3 regions of the Arthrobacter sp. StoSoilB5 genome follow, and region 1 is predicted to be linked to each of the others. Evidence: riboswitches for the same ligand, from Rfam matches in the RefSeq annotation. Region 1 holds a riboswitch; each other region holds the start of a gene.
What was found. A riboswitch is a leader RNA that binds a small molecule or an ion and turns the genes downstream of it on or off. The one in region 1 is predicted to bind cyclic di-AMP.
Positions count from the first base shown of each region.

Region 2: it holds a riboswitch for cyclic di-AMP, as region 1 does, so the genes downstream of both, LDN75_RS03760 (hypothetical protein) here and LDN75_RS01925 (NlpC/P60 family protein) in region 1, are expected to answer to the same signal.
Region 3: it holds a riboswitch for cyclic di-AMP, as region 1 does, so the genes downstream of both, LDN75_RS04760 (C40 family peptidase) here and LDN75_RS01925 (NlpC/P60 family protein) in region 1, are expected to answer to the same signal.

Region 1 covers NZ_AP024646.1:387,074-394,256, forward strand. The annotation lists gene hutG (formimidoylglutamase) at 50-1,009, opposite strand; gene LDN75_RS01915 (NCS2 family permease) at 1,093-2,535, opposite strand; gene LDN75_RS01920 (copper resistance CopC family protein) at 2,649-3,272, shown strand; cyclic di-AMP (ydaO/yuaA leader) riboswitch at 3,423-3,615, shown strand; gene LDN75_RS01925 (NlpC/P60 family protein) at 3,619-4,383, shown strand; gene LDN75_RS01930 (FAD-binding protein) at 4,550-5,242, opposite strand; gene LDN75_RS01935 (universal stress protein) at 5,670-6,707, shown strand; gene LDN75_RS01940 (PEP/pyruvate-binding domain-containing protein) at 6,728-7,183, shown strand, end outside.
Region 2 covers NZ_AP024646.1:780,655-787,837, reverse strand. The annotation lists gene LDN75_RS03785 (LysR family transcriptional regulator) at 1-420, shown strand, start outside; gene LDN75_RS03780 (histidine phosphatase family protein) at 434-958, opposite strand; gene LDN75_RS03775 (winged helix-turn-helix domain-containing protein) at 1,173-2,039, opposite strand; gene LDN75_RS03770 (response regulator transcription factor) at 2,710-3,450, shown strand; gene LDN75_RS03765 (HAMP domain-containing sensor histidine kinase) at 3,454-4,947, shown strand; cyclic di-AMP (ydaO/yuaA leader) riboswitch at 5,058-5,242, shown strand; gene LDN75_RS03760 (hypothetical protein) at 5,246-6,058, shown strand; gene LDN75_RS03755 (glycosyltransferase) at 6,301-7,183, shown strand, end outside.
Region 3 covers NZ_AP024646.1:1,006,178-1,013,360, forward strand. The annotation lists gene LDN75_RS04755 (M23 family metallopeptidase) at 1-814, shown strand, start outside; cyclic di-AMP (ydaO/yuaA leader) riboswitch at 953-1,123, shown strand; gene LDN75_RS04760 (C40 family peptidase) at 1,128-1,859, shown strand; gene LDN75_RS04765 (NlpC/P60 family protein) at 1,959-2,711, shown strand; gene LDN75_RS04770 (HNH endonuclease) at 2,959-3,459, shown strand; gene LDN75_RS04775 (NTP transferase domain-containing protein) at 3,502-4,401, shown strand; gene LDN75_RS04780 (molybdopterin molybdotransferase MoeA) at 4,398-5,741, shown strand; gene LDN75_RS04785 (FdhF/YdeP family oxidoreductase) at 5,799-7,183, shown strand, end outside.

The DNA.
Region 1 (7,183 bases):
TCCGCACCTCCACACAGGCTAAACGGAGGACAGCGCCTGGGAACAGGCCCTAGGCCAACAGTGTGTTCACCAGCCGTGCTGCCACTTTCGCGGTTCGTCCATCGATGTCGAAGCCCGGGTTCAGCTCAGCAACGTCCAAGTGCCGCAGTGTCCCGCTCGCGGCTACTTGGCGGCAAACGGCATTGATCACGGGCAGTGGCACCCCGTACGCAGCAGGGGCGCTGACGCCCGGTGCCACCGAAGCCGGCAGCACGTCCAGGTCGATCGTCAGGTAAAGCACATCGATTCCAGCCACGAAGTCGGCCACGAACGTCTCCACGCGCTCTGCGGAGCAGTCCTCGTCCAGCAGGTATTTCACGCCGAGACGGTCCGCGGTGTCGAAAAGCGTGCGCGTGTTGTTGGGTTCGGAGATACCGACGACGGCGTAGTGCAGTTCGCGTCCGGCGGCTCGTTCTTCCTGGGCCATCTGGAGAAACGGCGTGCCGGAACTCGGAGTGGGCTCGTCACGCAGGTCAAAGTGGGCATCCAGGTTCAGGACGCCCAGCCGCTTGCCACTACGCACAGTCTCCGAACCGGCCAGGCCCAAATAGCTGGCAAACGCGGTCTCGTGGCCTCCGCCGAGCACGACCGTGAGGTTTCCGGCGTCGAGCAGTTCAGAAATGGCGCGTCCGGCGCGCTGTTGTCCATCTTCCAGTGAGTCGTCCTCCACAACCACGTCACCGGCGTCGAACACGTCACGGTCAAGGTGGAAGGCCAGCGGGGCCAGCGCCGAGCGGATAGCGGCCGGAGCCGCGGCGGCACCTACGCGGCCCTTGTTGCGCCGCACGCCAGCGTCGCTGCAGAAACCCAGGACGACGGCGGGGCGTAAGGCAGCTGCGGCGGCTGTGGAATTGTGGGGTGTTACGGCTTGCCACCAGCGTCGGTGTTCGTCGCCGTCGCCGTCAAAGCGGCCGGTCCACGGCGTCGGGCTGACATCTACGGTGAGGCTGGTGCTGGTTCTTGATCCCATACTTTCAAGCACACCTGACGACGGACCCAAAAACCAGCAATCCAGCACGGGGCGTGTCCGGAATCCCGGACTTCAGCTAAGCGCTACTTGATGCCCAACAGCTCCTCCACAGTTCCGATCCCGAAGAACAGCAGGAACGCCGCTGCAACGGCCCACATGAGCGGGTGGACTTCCCGCGCCCGGCCCTGGAACGAACGGATAAGGACGTAGGAGATGAAGCCTGCGCCGAGGCCGTTGGCAATGGAGTACGTGAAAGGCATGAGGGCGATGGTCAGGAACGCGGGAATGCCGACGCCCCAGTCCTGCCAGTCGATCTTCCCCACCTGGGACACCATCATGAAGCCCACAACCACCAGCGCAGGAGCGACGGCCTCGAACGGGACAAGGTTGATGAGCGGCGTGAAGAACATCGCCACCAGGAAGAGCAAGCCCGTGACAATGGAGGCGAGGCCAGTGCGGGCACCTTCGCCAATACCCGCGCCCGACTCGACGAAGATCTGGTTGGACGAAACGGATGCGCCGCCGCCGACGATTGCCCCGAGGGCATCAACCTGGAGGACGCGGTCCACGTTGGGAATGTTGCCGTGCTCGTCCACGGTTCCGGCCTCGTTGGCCAGGCCCACCATGGTGCCCATGGCGTCGAAGAAGATGCTGAGGAGGATCACGAAAGCCAGCAGCGCGGCGGCCACGAAACCGAGGTGCTCAAAGGCGCCGAAGGGGTTGGCTTTACCAATCAAGGAGAGGTCCGGAGCGCCCCATTCGGAAAGTGTGGGAGCCACGAGGGACCAGCCGCGAGGGTTGACGTTCTTGCCGTCGAAGCTTGGGCCAATATGGAGCGTGAATTCGAGGATGGCGGCCAGGGCAGTGGAGACCACGATGCCGATCAGGATCGCGCCGCGGACCTTTCGCACTACCAACGCGATGGTCAGGATCAGGCCGACAGCGAAAACCAACGTAGGCCACCCCATCAGCTTGCCGTCCACACCCAGGCCGAGCGGGACAGTGGTGCCCGCGGCATCCGGGATGCGCCGGACAAAGCCTGCGTTGACAAGGCCTATCAGGGCGATGAAGAGGCCAATGCCCACCACGATTGCCGTCTTGAGAGCTTCCGGGACGGCTTTGAAAACGGCCGTGCGGAATCCGGTGAGGACCAGGATCAGCATGGTGACGCCCGAAAGCACCACAAGGCCCATCATGTCCGGCCACGTCAGCTCCGGGTGGGAGGCAACTGTCACCGCTACGAATGCGTTCACGCCAAGGCCAGTTGCCACGGCGAAGGGGTGCTTCGCCCAAGCGCCCATGAGGATGGTGAGGATACCGGCCACAAAGGCCGTAGTGGCCGCGACGGCCGTGAAGCCGAGCGAAGCTCCGCTGGAGTCTGCCCCGGAAAGGATCAGCGGGTTCAGCACAACGATGTAGCTCATGGCAAAGAAGGTGGCGAATCCGCCACGTATTTCCCGCGAGTACGTGGAACCGCGTTCGGAGATCTTGAAGTAACGGTCGATTGCAGAACCTTGTTTAAGCATGAAGGTCTCCGGGGATCGGGGGAGTTTGCTCTCAAATCCTATGCCCGCCAATGTGGGCCGCTGGGACGATTCGCCTAGTCTGTAAGGAAGCCAACACTAGGAGAAACCGCCCCATGCGTACCATCCGCCCGCTTCTGGCCGCCGTCGTCGCCGCGCTGGCTTTCGCTTCAGCGTTGCTGTTTGCCGCCGCCCCGGCCTCCGCCCACGACGTCGCCGAATCAACAAACCCGGCGAACGGTGCCCGGGTGACTGAAGTGCCGGCGTCGGTATCCATCACGTTCAACAACCGGCCGCTGGCCATCGGCTCGGGTGTGACTGTCACCTCTGGTGGCGAAAACTGGGCGGACGGCGCAGTGGAAATCATCGACAACATGGCCGTGCAGAAACTTCGGCAGGGTGCTCCGGCCGGCGAATACACGGTGGTCTGGCGCGTGGTCAGCTCCGACTCGCACCCCATCGAGGGCACCTTTACGTTTACGGCATCCGGGACAAGCACGACGACGGCGAGCGGCCAGGCAGGTGCCTCCCAGTCGGCTTCGGTGGCTGTTCCGACGGCGGGCACGGCGGCCCCCGGTACCGAAAACATTGAGCCGGCTCCGGCCGCTTCCCAGCCCTTCCCCTGGAGCATCGTTGGCCTCGCCGTGGTGGCGATTGCCCTGGTGATCTTCCTCGCTGTTACAGCCCGGAAGAAACTCGCGGTTCCCAACGACCCGGATGGCGAAAATTCCCCGGAATAACAAGGTTTTCTACATACTTGCGAAGATCTCGAAATGGTCACCGCGACACGCCAAAACTGAACTTCTCGTTACGTAAATGTGACTTTGAGATGATCTTCCTGTACGGTTGTACCTGTGCCTGTTCCACGTAGCGGGCACTTCCGGCCTGATTGCCTAGCTCTGCCGCAGTCCGGAATCCGTTCGCAGACAAACCTACGGCAGAGACGGGGAACCCATTTTGGCCCGCTTTCAGAGCGCGCCTTGGGGTGAAGTCACGAAGCTTCCGCTGAACAGCGGGGGATAGTGGCCGGGTGACTCCCATCCGAATCCGACAGCTAACCTCGCAGGCATCGGGAGAGGCTCTTTCATGTCTTCACGCATTCTTCGCGGCCGTCGTAAGGCGGACAGCGTACGTCCTAATCCGTTCATCTCAATCTCCAAGGCCGTTGCCAGCAACGCCTCGGGCGCAGGTCGCCAGGCCGCTGTCATCGCAGCAGCTTCGGGCCTCGTCCTTACGGGTTCCATTGCTGCCCACGCAGCAGAAACCCCTGTTCAGCGCGACTCCAGCCCTGCTACGGTCGCCGAGACCGTCACCGAGGGTCCCACCAAGGTTGTTACGGCCGCATCCACGGCCAAGGTCAACTTCGAGCGCCCTGCGGTTGCTTCCGTAGCGGCTCCCGTTATTGAAAAGCCGGCGCCCGTTGCTCCGGCCCCGGCGGCCAAGGCTCCTGCGACCGCTACCGTTCAGGCGGCGGCAACCACTGCTGCCGCTCCCGTCGCGGCTGCCCCTGCTGCTGCAGCTCCGGCTGTTGGTGGCATTAACGCTGCCATGGTCGCCTCGGCTTACGCCCAGATCGGCATCTTCCAGGACTGCACCGCGATGGTCGAAAGGGCCCTCGGCTCCGCAGGCATTCCGGTTGGCGACCTCGCACCCATGCAGTTCATGAACTACGGCAAGGTTGTCAGCGACCCCCAGCCCGGTGACATGATCGTCCAGTCCGGCCACGTAGCTATCTACATCGGCAACGGCCAGGCCATCAGCGGTGGCATCAACGGTAACCAGACGGGCATCCACCCGATCAGCTGGCTTACCGCAACAGGCCCCATCACGTACGTACGCGCTGGCGCCTAAGCTTCACGCTCCAGCTCAAAAGGCCGATGCCTTCGAGGACCAAAGTCTTCGAAGGCATCGGCCTTTTTTCGTAACCGGCCCTTTAGCAATCGACCCTTTACGTACCGCTCTTTTGAGTTAATTTTTGTTCGTTTAAGGCAAGGACTGAACTGGCCTTCGGTGGTTTCTACGCCAGGGCGATGCCCGGCCCAGCTGGGAGAGCCACCTTGGATGAGATCGCTTGCCCCACGGCTTTGGCTTGCCGGAGTACTTCCTTGGGCGTGGGGGTGATGAGTTCGCCAACGCCCACCAAGTGCATGCCGACGGCACGCATGGCTGCCACGAGGTTCTGGCCAATGGCGATTCCGAGATCGGCCAGCATGCGGCGCAGTTGACTCTGGGCGCAGCGCGTCACCACAATGTGGTCGGCCAGGAGGACTCCACTGGCCGTATGCACGGCCCATTGCCGTGGGGTGGATTCAAGCGGCCCGTAAACACTTAGCCCGGCCTTGAGGCTGGCCGTGTTCAGGCTCGCTGCGAGTCCATATCCAAGTTGCAGCGTGGAGTCTCCACCGAGGAAGTCCAGGCGAACAGCGCGTGTGGTGTTGCGGACATCCAGATGGTGGCTGGCGGCGTAGTTGCGCAAGTGGCGCAGGATCTCGTTGCGTTCCTGCATTGCTGCGGGGTCGGCAGCGTCGCAGCGTTGGAGCATTCCCGTATGGACTGATGGTCCGGTGGCCGATAAAGCACCAAAGCCGTCCAGCACGATGGAACCCACGCCATAGCGGCTGAGCTCGCTGGCAACAGCCAACCCGGAGAGGCCGGTGCCGATCACCACGGTGGTAGTCCGTTCCGTGACGGAATCAGGAGTGAGTGACACTGCTTGGGTTCCTCCTTGACGTGTGTGCCTTTCAGCAGCGCGTGGGATCGCGTCCGAGTTCCCCAAGCGGCCGCAAATAAATGGCCGGATTGTGTCCTGGGACACTTTTGCCGGCCATTCGGTGACTCGAACACTACCGAACTTTTTCTGCCATGGATAGCCTCGGCGACTGCGTGTTTTGGATGTTCATCGGCAGCGCAATCCAGAGGTCGATGAAGGTGTCGAAAACCGAGCCCGGACCGTTATGCACATAGCCCAAAGTCGCCTTGATTCGGTAATGCCAACCGAGAATAGTGGGCATTGGAAGGAGAACCCGCGGGTTTCTTCGGCCCCGGCTATTGGTTGCACACCAGCAAGGGAACACCGGTACGGAGAACCTCTGGCAGAATGGCCGGAACATCAAGCAGTAGGTGGAGAGGCGGGCCCAATGGACCAGCACGGCAGACACATTGAAGAACCACGGGACGGCGAGGACCAAGCAGTGGCGCCTGGTGGAATCGTCGTCGGAGTGGACGGTTCCGAGCATGGTCAATGCGCCCTGGTTTGGGCTGCTCGTGAGGCGGAACGCCGCCAGCTTCCCCTGCATATAGTCACGGCGTATTCGGTGCCCATCTTCGCAGCATCCGGCCTCGACGGCGGATACGCCACCGTAGACGATTCTGTGATCCGCGAGGGCGCGGAAGCCATCGTCAAGCAGGCCATGGATAAGGTCTCGGGTTACAACATCGATGTCGATGCGTCTGTGGAGAACGGCGATGCCGCGGGTGTCCTCCTGGATCTCTCCGCGAACGCCGCGCTCCTGGTCTTTGGCAGCCGTGGCCGCGGCGGCTTCGTCGGGCGTCTCCTGGGTTCGGTCAGCAGCGCCTTGCCTGCCCACGCTAAATGCCCTACCGTGACGGTCCCGCTCTACTGCGCCGACCGTTTGGGTGAGAACACCGCGGACAAGCACATCAAGGCTGAGCACGCCAAGGCCGGGCCGCGCACGGTGGAAAACGTCGTAGCAGTGGGCGTGGACGGTTCCGAACAAGCCCGCGTCGCCGTCCTCGAGGCAGCCGAACAAGCCCAGCGGATGGGGGCCAAGCTCCGCGTCATATGCGCAGTCCCGCAGTACAGCGGCTCCTTGGCCTGGGTGCCGGCACCCTTGGACCGCGATGCCTTGTTTGCGGACATCAAAGTGCAGTTGGATGCAGGTGCCGCCTGGCTTCGCAGCCATTTTCCCCAGCTGCCTCTGGAAACCGAGCTGAGGGACGGCTCACCCGTTGACGTCCTGGTTGAGGCCAGCCGCGGGGTGGAGCTGGTTGTCCTCGGTACGCGGGGCCGCGGTGGTTTCGCGGGCATGCTCCTTGGTTCCACCTCCGATGGCGTTCTCCATCACGCCAAGGGGCCGGTCCTCGTTGTTCCGGACCGCGAGGATCCGCGACTCGCGGACCGTCCCAAATTCGGACCCATGCTCGGCGCGGCTTAGAGCGCTGGCGCGCACCGCCCATGGATAACCAGCAGCCTGGGAAACACCGGCAGGAAAACAATGCGGGCCCGGATGTAAACGCCCCGGTGTTCATTCGGGATATTGCCGACATCCGGGCGGACATGCTCCCCGAGGTAGGCGGCAAGGCTGCCAATCTCGGCGAGTTGAGTGCCGCCCGCCTGCCGGTGCCGCCAGGTTTTTGTCTCACAACGTCCGCCTACCGCTACGCCCTCTCAGCGATTGGGATGGAGGACGTCGTTGCACTTCTGCAGGACGTCGCGGCATCTGACCTGGACGAACTCAATAGGCTCGCGGCCCGGGCGAGGTCGTTGGTGCTCGACGCCGGAGTACCCACCGACGTCGCCGAGTCGGTCCGGGCGGCGTATCAAAAGTTGGGAGACGCCGCCCCCGTCGCTGTGCGGTCCTCCGCCACTGCCGAAGACCTGCCCTTCGCCAGTTTTGCCGGGCAGCAGGAC
Region 2 (7,183 bases), 390 kb from region 1:
CTGGACCAGGCCGACGTCCTCGTTAACAGCAGCCACGAACTTGCTGGACGGACCGTCGTCGAGCGTGAAGACCTGCTGGACGAAATTTGGGTCAGTACACCGGCTGGCGCCATCTGCAACGAAGCCCTCCTGCAGATCTTCGCCGGGCTGGGGCGGGTCCCAGATATCCGTGTCTACGATCCCGACTTCTCCACCCATATCGCCATGGTGGAGCAGGCCGTGGCCGTAGCGCTGGTGCCTCGGCTGGGCAGGCCGCCCCTGCCACCGGGCGTCGTTGCCGTGCCGGTCGTCAACCCCATCCAGCAGCGAGCGGTGGGAATCGTGTACAGAAAAACCATGACCGCCAGCCCCAATATCCGGCATGCAGTCCGCCTGCTGCGCGAAGTGGCGGCCGAGCACGAACTGCCCGTCAGGGGCTGAGCAACGGGCGTAGCTACTTGCGCGGCACTTTAAAGTGCGTCAGACGGGCGTCCTGCCCATCCAGCTCCGCCCATGGCTTGTCAGTCTCCATCACTGTCAAAGCACTGGTTGGGAACCGTGTGGCGGCATCCATATAGGCATCATGGTCCGAATCGCGCGAAGCGAGGTGCATGGCCAGGTCCTGGACGCCAGGCATGTGCGAGATAACCATCAAGGTGGTGACAGTGTCCGGGACGTGGTTGATCACGGTCAACATCCGGTTTGCCGAGGCGGCGTACAGGCCGTCCTCGAGCTTGGGCGTCGGCGCCTTGTCTCCCAACTCATCGCACACCCACGTGCAGGTTTGGCGGGTCCTCAGCGCAGACGAGCACAGAATGAAGTCTGGAACGACGCCATGCTTGAGCAACCATCTTCCGGCCAGTGGGGCCTCACGGTGTCCGCGTTCCTCGAGGGGACGTTCATGGTCCGGAACCCCCATGGGCCAATCCGCTTTGGCATGCCGCATGATCACAAGGCGCCTGATGTGATGGTCACTCATGAACCAACCCTATAGCGGCAAACCCTCTCCGCGGCGGAGGCCAATACTCACGGGAGCACTACAAAAGCAGAAAGGCGGCATGTCCCGATAGCGCCGTTGTTGCTGGGCCCACTCCGCCCGGGTTCCCTGACCGAGCTTGCGAGGGCAGGGAGGCGGAGGGGAGGCACGAGCGCAGGCGCAGAGGGATATGCCGCCTTTCTGCTGCAGCAGTAGCTTAGATCGAGTATTCCGGAGCGGCCCAGACGATGACCTCAGGGTGCTCGTAGAAGCGGTAGCCCTGGCCACGTACGGTGCGCACGGTGTTGGCAAGGCGGCCCAGCTTGGAGCGGAGGCGGCGGATGTGGACGTCGATGGTGCGCTCGTTGGGCACTTCTTCGGCGTTGCGCCACAGGCCCTCAAGCAGCTCGTCGCGGCCAACCGTGCGGGTACCGTTTTCGACGAGGTAGTTGAGGAGCTCGAATTCCTTGAACGTCAGGTTCAGCGACTCACCGTCGAGGTGGACTTCGCGGCGGGCGAGGTCGATCAGCACGCCGGAGGGGCGGGCTTCCTGCTGCGGTGCCGGGCGCGCAGCCTCGGTGCGCTGGCGGGCTGCGACCGTGGGGTCACCGAAGGTGGAACGCACGACGTCGAGTGCGGACCCGGGTGCCCCGGCCGGTGCAACGGCGACTGCAGCGTAGCTCTCTGCGCCGGTGACGAGGGACTGGGCATAGGCCCGGATTTCCTGGGCAAGCTTGGCGATGGACGTACCAGCCGCTGCTGCTGTCTCTTCGTCGATGCCCATGTAGAGCACGAAGCCGCGGGCCACGTTGTCGTTGGCGACGGGGCGGAGGCGGTCAGACTGCGCAATGACGGGAGTGGGCGCCGTCATGGGTGCTGGCTCGTTGGTGGGAACTGCCCGCAACTGGCCGTAGGAGTTGGGGTTGTAACCCTGGGGCACGTAGCCGGGGGCCTGCTGGCCGTTGCCCTGGGTGGCGGGGGCGTACCCGGGACGGTTGCCGAAGCCGGGGCGGAGCCCTGCGTTTGAAGCGGCCTTGTTGGCGTTTCGGACTGAGATGTGGACGTAACCGGATGCAACTGACATGGAGTGATTACCTCAAAAGTGAATAGCCGTCATCGCGGCTTCGAATGCTGGTTGTCCCCGCAATGAGTTTGGGGAAGGGCGCCCAACGCTGGGCTAGGGGGCGAATGCCTGAAACTTCTTTGGGGTGGAAAGTTAGGCTTGCATTCGACAACAGCGGGTCTCGTCGCCAGCGGGTGTGCTGGACCAGATTGCTGCGGCTGCAGGTGCTGTTGAGTTCTTGTTCACATTGGAAGTGTGCAACGTAACAATGGCAACACGCAAGTAACAAAGCGCCAAACCGTCCACATTTTGAGACAAGAGGGTCTATTGTGCCGCAGATCACAATTCTTCCCTCGTTGAAAATGAACGTCATTTCATTCGGTCTCGACGAGAAATATTCGGTATATGGTGAATTTTCTTCGGCCGATAAGGCATGATGTCCTCCCCGATTCCCATTCGGCACAGAAGGACGGAATCTCAAGATCTGAAACACTTGCTGTCCAATCGCAAGCCGGTCCGATCTCGAATTTTTGCTCCAAAATCTGCTACAAGCCGTAGAAACAGTCTGTATGGGCCTGCCCAGGGTCCACGAACTCCTGCCACCTAACTCCCACGTAGCTAGTGTTGATCTCACAGCGTCCTCACAGGACTGCCAAAGCCTCGGCAAACCAGCAGAATGGAGAGTTGTCACATGGCCTCCTCGCACTCCATGACCAACAACCTTCCCCAGCTCTCCCACCCGGACGGCTCCCCAATCCGAGCCCTGGTAGTGGACGACGAACCCAGCCTTGCCGAACTCATGAGCATGGGTTTGCGCATGGCAGGCTGGTCCGTGGCGGTAGCTGCCGACGGACCAGAAGCCGTGAAGATTGCCAAGGACTTCCGCCCTGACGTGCTGGTGCTGGATGTCATGCTTCCGGGATTTGACGGTGTGGAGGTCCTCAACCGGATACGCGCCTTCGCGCCCGAAGTACCTGCGCTGTTCCTCACAGCCAAGGATGCTGTCCAGGACCGCATCGTAGGCCTTGCCGCCGGCGGCGACGACTACGTCACCAAGCCCTTCAGCATGGAGGAGGTCCTCCTGCGCCTGCACAGGCTCGTCCAACGATCAGGCGTAGCCGCCATGGACACCGCCGAACTGGTGGTGGGCGATCTCACCCTGAACGTGGATACACGCGAAGTTTCCCGCGCCGGCGAGGACATCCAGCTCACGGCAACGCAGTTTGAGCTGCTTCGTTACCTCATGGAGAACCCCAAGCGCGTGGTCAGCAAGGCACAGATCCTGGACCGCGTCTGGGACTACGACTTCGGCGGGCAGGCCAACATCGTGGAACTGTACATTTCCTACCTGCGCAAGAAAATCGAAGCCAACCACCCCCCGATGATCCACACCATCCGCGGGGCCGGCTACGTCATCAAGCCTGCGGACTGAACCTTGTCCACCCTTTCAGGAGTAGCCCGCAAGACCCAGCGGAGCTGGTTCAATCCCTCTACCTGGCATCTGCGCACGCGACTGGTCCTGGTGGCAATGGCATTGCTGGTGGCGATTTGTGGTGCAGTCGGGGTGGTCAGCTATGCCTCCATGGACATGTACTTCAACAAGCAACTCGATAAGCAGTTGGAGCAGGCGTCCAGCCGCGCGAATGACTTCGGCAGGCCGCCGTCGAACTTTCCTTCAAGCGGCCGGCCAGATCCCCTGGAGGCCCGCGGCCAAGGTGCCGGGACCCTCAACGCGAGGATCGATGGTTCCACCGTCATCAACTCGGGCCTCATAGATGCCAACGGACGGCGCGCCGCACTCTCGGCCGAAGACAAGCAGGTCCTGCTGTCACTCCCCCGCGGCAATCTGCCTGTGGACCGCTCATTGTCCAATGGCGACTACCGGCTGGTGGCCGTTGAGACCGCCTACGGCGACGTGATCGTGACGGGACTGCCGTTGGCTGACAAGCAAAACGCCGAGGCATCGCTGGTATGGACCATGGTGTTTGTTTCTCTTGGCGGCCTGGTACTGATCGGACTCGCGGGTACCGTCATTATCCGTAGGACCATGCGGCCCCTGGAGCAGCTTTCGGAAGTCGCGACGAAAGTCTCGCGGCTGCCCCTCGACGCCGGTGACGTGGCACTTGCGGTGCGCGTACCGCCGTCGGCCTCCCATCCGGGAACGGAAGTGGGCAGCGTTGGCCACGCTTTGAACCAAATGCTCAACAACGTTGCCAGGGCGCTGGCAGCCCGGCAGGAAAGCGAAACCAAGGTCCGACAATTTGTGGCCGACGCGTCCCACGAACTCCGGACGCCACTGACCGCCATCCGCGGCTACACAGAGTTGCTACGCATGACCGAGAACTTCACCGACGATGGACGAAAATCCTTGGCACGCGTCCAGAGCCAATCGGAACGGATGACCACGCTAGTGGAGGACCTGCTTCTGTTGGCGCGCCTGGACGAAGGCCAGCCGTTGAAGGTCACGGATGTGGACCTGACGCAGCTGGTGATCGAGACCGTCAGCGACGAAAAGGTGATGGCACCGGACCATATCTGGAAGCTCCAGCTCCCTGACGAACCGATTACGGTGCGCGGTGACGCAACCCAACTGCATCAAGTGTTGGCCAATCTGCTGTCCAACGCACGCAAGCACACAGATCCCGGCACCACGGTAGTCACAGGCGTCATGCTCTCTGCTGACGGTAGTGCGGTGGTCACCGTCACTGACGATGGGCCTGGCATTCCGCCCGAATTCCAAGGCCGTATTTTCTCGCGATTTGCCCGGGCTGACGCCGCAAGATCGGGCTCTGAGGGGACCTCCGGATTGGGCTTGTCCATTGTCGAATCGATCGTTCAAGCGCACGGCGGAAGCGTGGAAGTTACGTCCAAGCCGGGACGCACTGAGTTCGCCCTCCGGCTTCCCTCAGTTTCAAACGAACGCGCATAACGAATCGGGCAACATGACGCGCCGTGATCGTGATCTCTGTTACCTAAATGTGACTTAAGCCGAAACCTCCTGTACCGTCGAAAGGGTGGGTCGCCCCTAACTGGCCCCACACCCGGGATGCGCCGAGCTCTGCCACTTCCCGGAGTTCCGTTCTCATTCGAGGCAGAGACGGGGGACCCAGAGTCTCCGGGCACAGTATTTTCCTTGCCCTTGGGGTGAAGCCGCAGCTACGCGCGCGGCCGGATGACCTCATCCGAACCCGACAGCTAACTCCGCAGGCGCTGAGAGGTAATCACACATGTCTGAATTCAACGATCAGACGCGCCCTTCCGCGCGTCACCGTGACGAACACAATGCTCCCCTGACCAAGTCGCAAACCGTTCTGAAGAACGCTGCACGCCGTGGCAAGACCGGGCAGCGGATGTCCGTTGTTGCAGGAGTCGTTGCCGCCGCCTTGGGCGTCGCCTCGCTCGGCCAGGCCGCAAACGCTGCGTTCAACCTCCCGGAAACGAGCCAGGCGTCCGAGACGCAGGCTACCGCCCAGGTCAGCAACAAATCAGCGGAAATCTCAGCTTCCTTGGATGCTGCCGCCAAGAAGGGCGCCGCCGATAGGGCCGCCGCAGACCAGGCAGCGGCCGCACAAGCCGCCGCCGAGAAGGCCGCCGCTGAGAAGGCTGCCGCGGACCAGGCAGCGGCCGCACAAGCCGCCGCCGAGAAGGCTGCCGCTGACGCAGCCGCCAAGCAGGCTGCAGATGCCGCCGCTGCTGCAGCCGCAGCCGCCGCAGCTGCCCCCAAGGCAGTGGACGATCCCGCAGCTGCCAAGGCGTACGCCGCCAGCATCCTCGCCAACTACGGCTGGGGTCCGGGCGAAATGACTGCGCTGAACACGCTGTGGGAGAAGGAATCCAACTGGCGGACCACCGCGACCAACGCCTCCAGTGGCGCCTACGGAATCGTGCAGTCATTGCCGGCTTCCAAGATGGCGACTGCCGGCGCTGACTGGGAGACCAACTACCAGACCCAGATCAAGTGGGGCCTGAACTACATCAAGGAACGCTACGGCTCCCCCTCGGCCGCCCTTGCCTTCCACTTGGCCAACAACTGGTACTAAGCCAAACCCTGAAGCAGGCTTGAGCCCACCCCAGCGGGCTCAATCGTGCAGGGCCTGATTGCCGCCCCGTTTCCGCCGTTCGCAGTGTTTATTGAAGCGACCGGCAGGAACCGGGGCGGTTTTCGCGGTTCAGGCCGTTTCCCCGTTTGAAGGCTTTCCACGTTTCAAGGCTTTCCACGTTTCACAGTCACATCACAGCGGCTGCCTATGGCCCTCATAATCCCTGGCCGCATGCTGGATGCATGACGCTCATAGATCCAGCGGGCAACGCAGTGCAGCACGCTGCACACGCTGGGCACTGTGGTGCTTCAGCCGTGCCTCAACAGCGGTCGCGGCGGTCTCCCGTGAACATCCGGGGAACAGTTCCCGTCCTTGACGTCGCGGTTCCCGTCTTCAACGAGGAAGGCCACATCGAGTGGAGCCTGCGCCGGCTGCACGCGCATCTCGTGGACTCGTTGCCTTACAGCTTCCAGATCACTGTGGCCGACAACGCCAGTACTGACACCACATTGAGAATTGCCGAACGGCTGGCCCGCGAACTCCCGAGCCTGAAGGTCCTGCGCTTCCAGGAACGAGGGCGGGGAAATGCGATCCGCCATGTCTGGCTCCATTCACCCTCACCTGTGCTGGCCTACGTCGAAGCCGGCATGTCCATCGACCTTGCCGCGGTGGCTCCCCTGCTGGCACCAGTAATTTCCGGCCATTCGGATCTTGCCATTGGCACACGGCTAGCCCGGACTTCCAATGCGATTGGTGGTCGCCGAAGCACCTTGGTTTCCCGCGGCTACAACATCCTGCTGCATCTGGTCTTGGGCGCCCGATTCTCCGACGCCCAGTGCGGTTTCAAAGCCATCCGCGCGGATGTAGCCCATCGGATCCTGCCGCACGTTAGGGACGACTCGTGGTTTTTCGATACCGAACTCCTGGTTATCGCTGAGCGCTGCGGCCTGCGCATTCACGAAGTCCCCGTCGACTGGACCGACAATCCCGACCCAAATATCGACGTCGTACGGACCGCTGCGGCTGACCTGCGGGGTATCGCGCGCCTGGCGCGCGATCTCGTGACGGGGCGCATCCCCATCGCGGAACTCCGGGCAACACTGGAGCGTGGCCCTTGCCCGCGTC
Region 3 (7,183 bases), 620 kb from region 1:
CAGGGGTCGCCGCCGCGCGTCCGGCCCCGCTGCTGAGCTGCGGCCAGCCCGCGCCGCAATGGAGATCCGGCCACGCGACACCCCGCGTCAGGTGCGCCGCCGCAAGAGCCCATTGCGCCAGGTAGCCGACTTCGCCGCAGCCAGTGGTGTCGGGCAGAAAGCCGGAGTTGCGCTTGCCGCCACCGGACTTGCCCTGACTGTAGGTCTGCCGGCCACAAGCCCCGTCATGGCCACATCCGAGTCCGGTCAGACTGAGGCGGCCCTGACCGTGCCCGGTGGCAGCCAGCCCGAGGTTTCTGCGGCAGCGTCTGCCAAAATCGATTTCAGCCGCGCAGCGGTCGCCACCGCAGCCGATCCTGACGGCAAGCTCAAGCAGCTGCTGAGCGCGCAGTCTGCGGGCAGCATCCAGCGCGCCTCCTCACTTGGCACCTTGGGCAGTCCACTGGACAAGTTGGTCACGGCGTCGCCCTTTGGCTATCGCGTCAGCCCGCTCACCGGCGGCACGGGTGACTTCCACCGTGGCCAGGACTTCGTGGCCCAGTGCGGTACCGCTGTTCACGCCGCAGCCGCAGGCAAGGTCACGTTCGCGGGCTGGCATGAGTATGGCGGAGGCAACCGCGTAGTGGTTGATCACGGCAACGGCCTCGAGACCACGTACAACCACCTGTCGTCCTTCAACGTCAAGGTGGGCCAGACCGTCAACCGTGGCGATACCGTCGCGCTCAGCGGCACCACGGGCGCATCCACCGGCTGCCACCTCCATTTTGAGGTCCAGGTAAATGGCGAGGTCGTAGATCCCATGGGTTGGCTCTGAGCTAGTTGATGGTGCTCTCTCGCATTGATGACACGCCCCGTGACCTGAATGTGACATTCACGAATATCTGTTGTACCGTCTAAAGCGCATCGGCTTTTTAGGGGGCCGATGCACTTGGGTGGATTGCCTAGCTCTGCCACCACTCAAGGTCCGTTCGCAAAAATCGTCTGGCAGGGGCGGGGGAACCAATTTTGGTCTTCGAATCAGAAGGCCTTGGGGTTAAGTCGCAAAAGCTTCCCGGAAGCCGCGCGGCCGGATGACTCCCATCCGAATCCGACAGCTCACCTCGCAGGCATTGGGAGAGGCTACCTTCGTGTCATCACGCACTACCCCTGCGCGCCATCGCGCCGAATTGGTTCGTACGAACCCGTTGAACAACCTTTCCAAGGCTGTCTCAACCAATGCAGGCACCGTAGGCCGCCAAGCCGCCGTTCTGGCCGCAGCCTCTGGACTCGTTCTCAGCGTCGGACTCCCGGCCCAGGCCGCAGATACCGACGTTTCCAAGTCGGAAAGCTCCAGCACCCAGCAGTTGGTAGCCACCGCAGTTGTCACCGCCGAGCCCACCGCAACCGTTTCCTTCGAGAGCCCGGTAGTGGCCACCAAGGAAGCCCCCAAGGTTCAGCGGGCCTCCCAGCGCACGCAGACTAGCGATAGCCAGGCGAACGGCGCACTCTCTGCCCTGTCCTCCACGGCCAAGGATTCCGCTTCCAGCGCGGCAGCCTCCGGACTCGCAGCCATTGCCTACACCGGCATCGGCCACCCCTACGTTTGGGGCGGCACTTCCCCCAATGGTTGGGACTGCTCCGGATTCACCCAGTGGGTTTACGCCCAGGCCGGCATCAGCATCCCCCGCGTCAATGCCTGGACGGTCATGACGCCCACCAGCACGCCAGCTCCCGGCGACCTCGTCATGCAGAACGGCGGAGCCCATGTTGGCATCTACGTCGGCAACGGCATGATGATCAGCGCGCTGAACCCCAGCCAGGGCACCCTGCTGCACTCCGTGGCCTCCACCGGCACATCCTCGTTCTTCACCCTCCGCTAGGAAAATCCCATTCGGGGTAAGCCAGCATGCCCCCCATGTGCTGGCCGCCCATAACCCGCGTGCGACCCCAGCGTGCGCGGATACGAAAAGAGAGTAATCATGACCAGTGCAAACAAGGTTGCACGGCATCGAGCTGAGGCCCCCAAGACCAGCTCACTTGCCGTCATCGCAAAGGCTGTCAGCGACAACGCCGGTGGCGTTGGCCGTCAGGCAGCAGTGATCGCAGCTGCATCGGGCCTTGTCCTGACCAGCGGCGTGGCTGCAAATGCTGCGGACACCAATGTCCAGCGCGAATCTACATCCGCGTCCGCCCTTGACGTGCAGACGGTTGCCCAGGCCACCATTGCTGCCGACTCGAGCGTTGCCATCTCCTACGAGCGCCCCGTGGTCACCACGGTGGAAGCACCCGCTCCTGTGGTCGAGAAGGCCCCGGCCAAGGAATCTGCGCCGGCTGCTGGCGGCAACGCCACTCTGGCAGTCAACACTGCCCCCGCAGCCAAGGCGCCCGCGGCCTCCAGTGGTCTCGGTGCAGCTATTGCCGCAGCGGCCTACGCACAGCTTGGCGTCACGCAGGACTGCACCATGCTGGTGACCAACTCGCTGGCCGCCGTCGGCATTCACTTCCACGACTGGCCGGCCGGCTACCTCTCCCTCGGCCGCACGGTCAGTGCAGCTGAAGCCCAGCCCGGCGACCTCGCCTACTACGCCAACGGTGGCTACGGCGGAATGGCGCATATCGCTGTTTACGTCGGCAACGGCATGGCAGTCCACGGTGGATGGAACGGATCCACTACGGCACTGTTCAGCGTGAACGTTGGCTCCGGCCCCGTTTTCATCCGCGTCAACGGCTGATCAAACACTCCACGGAACACCCCGCAAGGCTTAGGCCAGCGGGGTGTTCTGCTTTAACCACCGTCGGTTAGCCTCAAAAAGGTGTCCCGTGCATGAACTTTTGCCAACACCACGGCCGAAACGGCAGAAAAATTCGTTGATACGGCATATAAGTGCTTACCCTTGTGTTGTCGATCCACAGCCCGTACAAGCAGAGGGCAGCCGGCCCTCGTGCCCCTGACGGGTGCGGCCGTGAAGAGGTACGTGCATGCGCACACTCGTTCTGAATGCTGGATATGAACCGCTGGCGGTAGTAACCTTCCGCCGGGCGCTGGTCCTTGTGCTGACTGGAAAAGCTAGCGTAGTGGCCGAAGGCGACGAGCCTGTCGTCGGGCCACAGGAGATTCTCGGAAGACCTTCCGTGATCCTTCTCAATCGCTACATCCGTCCCCGGTACAACAGGATCACCGCGGTGAGCCGACGCGGCGTCCTTCGCCGCGACAGCCATCGCTGCGCCTATTGCGGGAAAACAGCGCACACCATAGACCACGTCCACCCCAAATCCAGGGGCGGCGCGGATTCCTGGGAAAACCTGGTTGCGGCGTGCTTGAAATGCAACAACGCCAAGAGTGACCACACGCTCGCCGAGATGGGTTGGAAACTGCGTTTCACGCCCGGTGTGCCCACAGGAACCATGTGGCAGATCAAAGAACTCGAAAAACCTGCGCCGGACTGGGACCCGTTCCTCTTGCCGGAATCCGCCGCCTGATCGATTTCTGTTGTCCTCCCGCCGTCCGGGTACTCTGGGCGGATGGAGTTCAACGCCGTGATCCTGGCGGGTGGCAGGGCCACCCGCCTCGGTGGCGTGCCCAAGCCCGGATTAACGTTCGACGGCGCCAGCCTCCTTTCGCATGCCCTGCAGGCGGCGCAGGGTGCTTCCGCCGTGGTGGTGGTTGGTCCAGACACTCCCGGTATCGGCGTCCTGCCTGAGGGAGTTCTTACCGCCCGGGAGGAACCGGCCTTCGCAGGCCCTGCCGCCGCGATGGCTGCCGGCCTGGCGGCCATCCACCAGGCAGGAGGGCAAGCGCCGTGGACACTCGTCCTGGCATGCGACATGCCGCACGCTTCCCGGGGCATCGTGCCCCTCTGGGAAGCATTGCGGCAGCATCCGGAGGTGGAAGGCGCCATGGCAGTCTCAGCCGATGGCCGGCAACAGCCTCTCCTGGGGGTGTACAGCACCCGGGCTTTGGAAAGGGAAATTGCCGTAGCTTCGGAAGCTTCGGGGTTAACGAACTCTCCAGTGTTCCGGCTGCTTGCTAGGCTGAACCTGCTGGCCGTTAGCGTCCCCGAAGGGTCCACGGATGATGTGGACACGTGGGAGGACGCAGCGGCCCTGGGCATATACAACGAGCAGGAGGCGGACGTGAAGAGCCAGGAAGAGACGCTCGAGGAATGGTGCCGCACACTGTTGCAGGCCTTTGAGCTCGAGGGCGTTGAAGTGGACATCAATGAAGTCCTTGCGGTGGCGGGTGTTGCCGCCCACTCCGTGGTGCGGCCTGCAGCGCCCCTGACGACGTTCATTGCCGGTTATGCGGCTGGAATGGCCAGGGGGATCGGACAGGCCGCGGACGACACCGCCATGAGCGCTGCCCTTGATCTGGCCCGCCAGGTTGCCAAGCAATACCTGGAGCCCGGGACAGAGGCAGAATGACCGAGGCCCCCGGACAGGGCCACCACGCGGCACATACATGGCATGAGGCCCGGCAGCGCGCTTTCGACGTCGCTGCTCTTATCCCGGCAAGTCCGGTACCACTGAAGGCGGCCTTGGGACGGACGCTTGCCTCGGACGCACTCGCCATACAGGACATGCCACACTATGCGTCCTCCGCCATGGACGGCTGGGCCGTCAATGGAACCGGTCCATGGATTCTCATCGAGCCAGGCCACAGGCTTGCTCCCCATCAGGCGAGCCCCATCGTCACTGGCGGACTCATTCCACCAGGTGCCAAAGCGGTTCTGCGCACTGAGAGCGGCGTCATCACTACGGACGACGACGACCTTCCGGTCCTTGCGCTCGGCGGGGCAGCCAAGCCCGGGGAGCCACGCAACGGCCAGCACATCCGCAAGGCTGCAGAAGAAGCAGCTGAAGGGGATGTGCTGCTTAAAGCCGGGACCATCCTGAATCCTGCGCACATTGCCTTGGCTGCCCTGGCCGGCCTTGATGAGCTGGAAGTGCTGGGCAAGCCCTTGGTGCGGTTCCTTTTGACGGGGTCGGAGGTGGTGACCCAGGGGGTTCCCGAGCCGGGCAAGGTCCGTGACACCTTTGGGCCTCAGCTCGGAGCCGTCGTCGAGCTCCTGGGTGGCATCGCAGGGGAGCAACTCAAGGTGGGAGACAACTACGACGACTGGCTGGCCGCCTTGCAGGACACCGAGCCTGAACCCACAGAACCATTCGCCGCAGCAGAGCCGCCGGCCGACGTCGTTATTACTACGGGCGGGACCGGACGCTCGGGGACGGACCATTTCAGGAGGGCCGTGGCTGAACTGGGCGGCAGGCTGGTGATCGACGGCATTGCCATGCGCCCAGGGCACCCGGCGGTGTTGGCAGAACTTCCGGACGGACGGTTTGTCCTGGGCCTGCCCGGGAATCCGCTGGCAGCCATGATGGCGCTGTTCACCGTCGGCGGCCCGCTGCTGGCCGCGCTCGGGCACGGGAAGCTGGAAGAAGTTGGCGAGGTTCCCAGCGGTGCAATGATCGACGCCGATCCTGGACGTACGCGCCTGATGCCCTTCAAGCTGGTCTATGGATTGGCATCGCCCGCGCAGCACACGGGGCCCGGGATGATGCGTGGGCTGGCAGGAGCAGATGGCGTCATGGTGGTGCCACCACACGGCGTCCAGATGGGCGAGTTGGTCCCGGCGTTTCCTTTGCCGTGGGGTAAACCATTGCCCACGCCCAAAGGGGCTGAGGGAAAACCACGAAAGGCGCCGGCGCGGCAACAAAAGAAGGCCCCTTCGGGTCCCGTTGACTGGAGTGCGCTGGAGGCCTGAGGCTCCCCGGCTGGACGCAGGTGGTAACTGGGTGCCCCGGCTTGCAATGATGGACTCATGAATAGGCATGCTCCCGAACAGGACATCAATGAAGATGACCTGCAAATCCACCCGCCCAAGCGAGCCGCGGCAGGCCTCAAGGCTGTCACTGTCGCCCTTGAAAGGGGCTACGCCCAGGCGGGAGTAGCCCGCACGGTCCGTTCGATGCTCCGGGTCAACCAGCACGATGGCTTTGATTGCCCTGGCTGCGCCTGGCCGGAATCCATCACGGGACGGCGCAGTCCCGCGGAATTCTGCGAGAACGGCGCCAAGGCAATTGCTGAGGAAAGCACCACGCGGACGGTGGGGGCGGAATTCTGGGCACAACATTCCATCGCCGATCTTGAGGACAAGACCGAATACTGGTTGGGGAGCCAAGGGCGGATCTCCGAGCCCGTAGTCCTCAAGCCCGGGGATACGCACTATTCCTCTATCAACTGGACCGACGCCTTCGCCTTGATCGGGGAGCATGTCAATGCCACCACGCCCGATCGTTGCGTGTTCTACACCTCCGGCCGGACGGCCAACGAGACCGCCTTCATGTACCAATTGTTCGCCCGCAGCCTCGGCACCAACAACCTGCCGGATTGCTCCAACATGTGCCACGAATCATCGGGCAGTGCGCTGAACCCGACCATCGGGATCGGCAAGGGAACGGTTTCGCTGGAAGACATCCACCACGCCGAACTGGTGCTCGTGGTGGGCCAGAATCCAGGAACCAATCACCCCCGCATGCTGTCCGCTTTGCGTGACTGCAAGAACAACGGCGGAAAGATCGTCGCCGTAAACCCGCTTCCGGAAGCCGGGCTGCTGAACTTCAAGGACCCCCAGTCCCTCAACGGCGTGATCGGCGGCGGGACCACCATCGCGGACGAGTTCCTCAAGATCAAAGTAGGTGGGGACCTCGCGCTGTTCCAGGCGCTGGGCCACCTGCTCCTGGAGGAGGAGAAACGGAACCCGGGGACGGTGGTCGATAAGTCGTTCATCGGCAAGCAGACCGAAGGTTTCGAAGCGTACGCCCAGGCACGCTCCCAGCTGGACTGGGACGAAACCGAGCGGGCAACAGGCTTGGCACGCGAGGAAATCGTTACTGTGGCAGGGCTGATGGCCAAGTCCAAGGCAACCATCATTTGCTGGGCACTTGGCTTGACTCAACAGCCGCACTCCGTGGACACGTTGAAGGAGATCATCAACCTGCTCCTGCTCCAAGGCAACTTCGGCAAGCGGGGAGCCGGCGCATGCCCCGTGCGTGGCCACTCGAACGTCCAGGGTGATCGCACCATGGGTATCTGGGAGAAGCCACGCGAACCCTTCCTTACCGCGCTGGACAAGGAGTTTGGATTCCGGATGCCTCGCGAGCATGGATATGACTCCGTGGAGACCCAGCACGCCTTGGAAAAGGG